Linked DNA regions of Novipirellula caenicola. The protein of the gene in region 1 interacts with the protein of each later gene in a pairwise test. Links are inferred from orthologs where the notes say so. Each region holds a gene or a part of one and is shown in the gene's direction. Other genes may lie near its edges. The genes, in order: dnaB and ABEA92_RS12540.

The links.
Region 2: the proteins of dnaB (region 1) and ABEA92_RS12540 interact in binary tests that used the Escherichia coli proteins (3 or more experiments, as listed by UniProt). The link is inferred for Novipirellula caenicola from one-to-one orthologs.

What each region holds. Positions count from the first base shown.
Region 1 is NZ_BAABRO010000004.1:70,277-73,515, forward strand. The notes cover bases 149-3,061. They hold dnaB (replicative DNA helicase), read left to right. Parts: upstream 149-840; coding sequence 841-2,283; downstream 2,284-3,061. Other genes in these bases: ABEA92_RS10055 (DnaA/Hda family protein), read left to right, coding at 149-711. In the rest of the region: more of ABEA92_RS10055, read left to right, coding at 1-148. UniProt on the Escherichia coli protein: The main replicative DNA helicase, it participates in initiation and elongation during chromosome replication. Travels ahead of the DNA replisome, separating dsDNA into templates for DNA synthesis.
Region 2 is NZ_BAABRO010000005.1:200,187-203,479, reverse strand. What follows is about bases 16-2,982. They hold ABEA92_RS12540 (ATP-dependent helicase), read left to right. Parts: upstream 16-476; coding sequence 477-2,489; downstream 2,490-2,982. Other genes in these bases: gap (type I glyceraldehyde-3-phosphate dehydrogenase), read right to left, coding at 2,745-2,982; ABEA92_RS12545 (hypothetical protein), read left to right, coding at 16-344. Also shown: more of ABEA92_RS12545, read left to right, coding at 1-15; more of gap, read right to left, coding at 2,983-3,293. UniProt on the Escherichia coli protein: Rep helicase is a single-stranded (ss)DNA-dependent ATPase involved in DNA replication; it can initiate unwinding at a nick in the DNA. It binds to ssDNA and acts in a progressive fashion along the DNA in the 3' to 5' direction.

The sequences.
Region 1 (3,239 bases):
AAAAGTGCCACGCTTCGCGAAATGCTGTATACCGTCGAGGCTTTGATCGAAGCAGGCCGTCCGATCGTGTTTACCGCGAACCAGGCTCCGTCGGAAATCGAAGGACTGTCGCGAGAATTGTCAGGACGTATGGCCAGCGGGCTGGTTTGCCCGATGCACTCGTTGGATTCGACGACTCGCGAAACCGTACTGCGGCGTCTTGTCCAACAGCGATGTTCGATCCCGTGGCCGGATGAAATGATCACCGAGGTCAACGCTCAACTTGCCGGCGACGGCCGCGTGCTCAGCGGGATCGTTAACTTGGTCGCCACGCTGCAAAAGATGTTTGGCCGCATGGCCACGATGGACGAGATTCGTCAATTCGGCGGCAACCTGCTGCGGGTCGGACAAGCTTCGGTGACGCTAAGCACCATCGAGCGAACGGTTTGCGAAGCCTTCAATGTGCCGCTCGAGGACTTGCGAGGTTCGTCGCAAGCTCGTGCAGTGTGCGAACCACGAATGTTGGCGATGTATCTGTCACGCCAATTGACTTCGTCGGCCTACGCCGAAATCGCCAACCACTTTGGCGGTCGCTCGCATAGCACTGCGATTGCGGCAGAGAAAAATGTCAAAAAGTGGCTCGAAAGTGGCAAAGCGATCGGTCGTGGCCCGACTTCGGTGTCCGCTCGCGAAGCGATCGACCGAATTGAAAACCAATTGCGAACCGCGTAAACAGTGCGGGGGGTGGCGAAACGGGTGGTCAGAACTTCCCGAATTGGTTCAGGTTGCGTAATTCTGCGACGCCCGATCAAATAAGACTTACTCAGCCTCTTCGTTTCCTAATCTCCACGGACCGGAATCTTGACCGCAGACGACTTTCAGTTCAAAGGCCGAAAAAAGAAGAAAGAAGCCAGCGCCAGCGAGATCCTTCAGCGGCAGCCGCCCTATGATCTCGAAGCGGAAATGGGCGTGATTGGAAGTATTCTGTTGCTGCCCATCGTGTGCGATGACATTGCATCGCTGCGAGCCGAAGATTTCTTCGACGACGCGAATCGTAAAATTTACGAACACCTTCGCGACATGCATGACCAAGGTCAGAAGATCGATATCACGCTGTTGGTTTCGCGACTGCGAACCGCCAACGACTATGAAGCGGTCGGCGGAGCGGCGTATCTCGCCAAGCTATCCGGAGCGGTTCCCAACGCGGCGCATGCGGTTTATTACGCAGGCATCGTTTCGGAAAAAGCAGTCTACCGCCGCTTGATCGAAGCGAGCACCGAGATTCTCCGCGACTCCTACGAACAAAACAGCGAAGCACGCGAAATGTGTGCGCAAGCGGAACAAAAGATCTTTGCGATCATGGACGGCCGCTCTGGCAACTCGGTGCACAGCATGAGTGATGTTCTGCATGCGGCAATGGACCGAATGGAAGCGCGACTCAGCGGTGAACACACCGACGGTGGCTGTGAGACCGGATTCACCGAGTTCGACAACATGACCGGCGGTCTGCATAACGGCGAACTGATCATTCTCGCTGCTCGTCCGTCGATGGGCAAAACCGCGTTGGCGATGAACATCGGAGAATACGTTGCCATCAACCAACGTTTGCCCGTGCTGTTTGTTTCGTTGGAAATGTCCGGTATCGAGCTTGCCGATCGTATGCTTTGCTCGCTTGCCCGAGTCAATGGCCACCGACTGCGTAACGGCACCATTTCCTCGGACGACCGCGAACGGCTGATCCAAAAAGCCAACGAGATCAGTGAAGCTCCGCTGTACGTCGACGATTCACCAAGCCGAACGGTTAGCGAAATCGCGGCGGCCGCACGTCGAATCAAGCGACGCGAAGAGGCGTTGGGTTTGATCATCATCGACTACTTGCAGCTGATTGAACCGGACAATTCGCGTGACCCCCGGCAGGAACAGGTTTCGAAGATCGCGCGTCGATTGAAAGGGATGGCTCGTGAATTGAGCACTCCGCTGCTGTGCTTGTCTCAATTGAATCGGCAAGCCGAAGACAGCAAAGATCACCAGCCGAAATTGAGCCACCTGCGGGAATCCGGGGCAATCGAGCAGGATGCCGACGTTGTCATGTTTGTGCACCGCGAAGAGTACTACCATCGCGGCGAAGACAAAGCGCAATACGCCGGGCAAGCCGAGATCATCATGGCGAAACAGCGTAATGGTCCGATCGGAAACGTGCCGCTCAGCTGGGAAGGCGACTTCACGCGGTTCAGCGACCGAGCCCCCGAACGCCACAACGAGTTTGACGACTACGCCGAATTCAGCAGCCCTGGTGGCTTCTAGGATCTACTCTAGCATTTGCATATCGGTCATCCCGCTGAGATCCAGGCCCCAGCCTGCGCCCGAGCAGGCGTTCTAAGCCTGCCCTACTAAAATGCAACGCAACTTGCAAAGAAACTTATCTAAAATCATTTCTACGTTGGTTTGGCAGTTCACCTCATGCCATCACTCGCGAGCATGTTCGTGATTACCTCGAATACTTGGTCGACGCTGGCCCGGACTCTTCCACCGTCTCGGGTCATCTGTCGACGATCCGCACTGTATTTGACAAAATGTGTTTCCGCGAGATTACGCTAGGGATTGCCATACTATCGATTCCGCCGGAGGAGCAGTGGAGTGACTCACTCCGCTGGCTCACCCGAGAACAGCAAGAGCGGTTTGCCACTGCGGCATTTTTTACGATGTTACAAATGCAGATCACCGGCCATTATTTGAGACTCCCTCAACGCTCGCCACCGAAGTAACCGGTTGCTAATCATTGCACTGGACAGTTAAGGAGATGATTGCCGTGATCGAAAACAAGCTGGCTGCGGTTTCGCAAAGAGGGCAATGGGGAACTGGAAATCCATTCCACAAACCGAACGAAATTTGCAGCAACGAGTTGTACCTCGCCAACAAAAATGGATTAAGTTTAAGGAAATCAAAAACGAGACTCCAGCATCGGGTCTCCTTTCCTATCAAGTACGATACCGAGTCGTACATAACTCCGTTGGCGGACGCTAGTCGTTCGCTTCACATCCCATATCCATTGGAATGCTCGTGGCTTTTGACGATCGCCACACCGAGCCGCTCTTGGCTTTCGCGCTCGTCGGCATCGGCACTGCAATCGGCGCTCCCGTCCTAAAACGCGTTTTTAGTCTCTCAGTGTACGTGTCGATTCCACTGGCGCTAGTCATCTGCCTGCTTTTGCTTGGCTGTCTCGCGTTCGTGATTGCGTGGTACGATCGCCGATCTCGGTG
Region 2 (3,293 bases), on another replicon or contig:
TGTTGGACCACAATTCGGGGCTGCTGCAATGCACCGTGATTTACCCACGTGTCGGCCGATTTATGGCTAGTTTTACGATCAATGTCGCCGATGCCCTGTCCAGTGGTGGCAAAGGCGGTTCGTACATGATGGTCACCGGGATGGCCGATTTTCCGCGAGCGAGCAATCGGCCGGCGGCCCCATCGGTCGTGTATGTGTTGGACACAGCGACGGGCAACTATGCCTGTTACGGCATTCCGTTTAATCGCCAATTGGTCAACGCTAACCAACCGCAGGTCGCTCCGATGGTGCTGATCGCGACCGGATCGGCTAACCCACTCGTCGATCGAGATGCCCTTCGTTAAAAAAGGCTTCAAACCTTTCTCGTTTCCGTCTCGAATCGACGCTTCGGGACCTCAATCGGATAAAAACGGATCGCAAGCCGCAGTGGCCATGGGATCCGTTTTTAATTTCTAGCATTACCTTGATCAAACGGAATGAATGTGAGCCACGGACTTAATCCGGCTCAGGCTGCCGCGGTGGAAACGTTGTCTGGGCCCATGCTGGTGTTGGCGGGTGCTGGGACCGGTAAGACTCGCGTGGTGACGTTCCGAATCGCCAATTTGATTCGCAATGGGACGCCACCGGATCGCATTCTTGCGATGACGTTCACCAACAAAGCTGCGGGCGAGATGCAGGAACGGATCAGCGAGCTGATCGGTACCAAGAAGAAACGCAAACCTCGCAAAGGCGAACCGCAAGAGCCGAAGCCGACGATCAGTACGTTTCATTCGCTGTGTGTGCGGATCTTGCGGCGGCACGCCCGAGCGCTTGGTTATCCCGACAAGTTTTCGATCTACGACCGCAGCGATCAAGAGTCGATTGCGCGGAACATCCTGCGTGAATTGCGTTTGTCCGGCACTGCGCTGAAACCAGGCGACATGTTGTCGATCATCGGGGGCTGGAAAAACCAATCGATTCATCCCGAGCAGGCGATGTCGATCGCTTCGAACGACAAAGAGCATTTTGCGGCCTCGGGGTATCGTCGCTACCAGAACGCGCTGCGGGCGCGAGGTGCGATGGATTTTGACGATCTGTTGCTGCAAACCGAAACACTGTTTCTCGAGCATGAGGCGATTCGCCAAGAGGAAGCATCAAAATTCGATCATGTGCTGGTCGACGAATACCAGGACACCAACGGCAGCCAGTACCGGATCACGCGGGCGCTGACACAGGAGCACCGCAATTTCTGTGTCGTGGGTGACGATGATCAATCGATCTATGCATGGCGAGGTGCGGATGTTACGCACATTTTGAACTTCACCAAAGATTGGCCCGATGCAAAGGTGGTTTGTCTGGAAGACAATTACCGCAGTACCGGGGCGATTTTGGGGATGGCCAACACGCTGATCCAATACAACACCGTCCGGCACGATAAGGTCTTGGTCCCCAGTCGGCCCGACGGTCGCCGGCCACGGATCTTGCAGCACAAAGATGAGACAGCGGAAGCCGAGATGGTGGTTCGTGAGATCAAAAATCTGATCGACAACCAACACGTCCAACCGCGGGACATCGCAATCCTGTTTCGCACCAACGAGCAGCCGCGATTGTTTGAAACCGAGCTCCGCAAGCACGACGTTCCTTATGTGATGATGGGGAGCCAATCGTTTTTCGATCGACGTGAAATTCGTGACTTGATCGCCTATTTGAAATGGATCGAACAGCCCGATGACGAGATCTCGCTGCTGCGTGTGATCAACACGCCCGCGCGGGGGCTGAGCAACAAGACGGTTCAATTGTTGGTCAAACGTGCGGTCGAACGTGGCGTGCCGGTGTGGCAAGTGATGCAGGATAATGCTGCGGTTCAAGACTTGTCGCCGAGCGCCCGGCGTGGGATCACCGAGTTGGCTCAGATGGCCGAAGACGTTCGCCTGCGAGCCAAGAATGATTCACTTACCGATGCCGTGCGTACGCTGCTCGAGCGAACGGCGTATGCCGACGAGATCACTCGGCTGTACGAAAACCCCGAAGAACGCGATGCGCGGATGGCATCGATTGGCGATTTGACCAATGCGATCGCCGCCTTTGAAGACAAGACCGAAGATGCGGATTTAACCGGGTTCCTCGCTGAAACGGCACTCGCCGGACGCGAGATGGGGAACGAAAAGGATAAGATGGCGCTGAAGAATTCGGTTTGGCTGCTGACGCTGCATGCCGCCAAGGGGCTGGAATTTCCAGTCGTCTTTATGGTGGGTTTGGAAGAAGGGATTCTGCCGCATAGCCGCAGTGTGAAGAGCGGTCGCGAGGAAGACATCGCCGAAGAACGTCGTTTGTGTTACGTCGGAATCACGCGAGCCCAAGAGACATTGACGCTGTCGATGGCGCTGACTCGCCGTAAATGGGGTAAGCCGCGTCCGACGATCCCCAGCCAATTTCTATATGAGATTACAGGCAAGGCGGCGAACCCCAACAAGTATCGAAAACCTCGCCCCGTTTCGTCATTGCGGTAAACTAAGGCAGCAAGGTTTTTTTCGTAGCGAAACTCACCAAGAGTGTGGGATAGGCTTCCAGCCTGTCATCGCGAAATGCAATTGGTGTAGCGAAACTCGCGAAGAGTTTCGGCCGGGAAACTGAGGTGTAAGAAGGGCTTCCAGCCTAACATAGGATGCTGATGACAGGCTGGAAGCCAATTCCACATGGCAAAAAAAAAGGCCCGAAGCGTGATGCTTCGAGCCCTTTTGTTTGTTCAGCAGTCTGCGGGTGATTTAGCCTGAGATCTTTGCGACGAGGTCGAGAACCTTGTTCGAGTAACCCCATTCGTTGTCGTACCACGATACAACCTTGACGAAGGTCTTATCGAGTTGGATGCCAGCGTCGGCGTCGAATACCGAAGTGCGGGTTTCGCCACGGAAGTCGGTGGAAACCACTTTGTCGGTGGTGTAACCGAGGATGCCCTTCATCGGGCCATCGGCGGCGGCTTTCATTGCAGCACAGATGTCTTCGTAGGAAGCTTCCTTCTCGAGTTCGACGGTCAGGTCGACTACCGAAACGTCCGAGGTAGGCACGCGGAAGGCCATTCCGGTCAACTTGCCGTTCAGCTCAGGAATCACCTTACCAACAGCCTTGGCAGCACCAGTGCTCGAAGGAATGATGTTTTCCAAAATACCACGACCACCACGCCAATCTTTGGCCGAAGGTCCGTCGACGGTTTTTTGGGTTGCGGTTGCTGCGTGAACGGTGGTCATCAGACCGCGTTTGATCCCGAAGCTGTCGTTGAGCACCTTGGCGATCGGAGCCAAGCAGTTGGTGGTGCA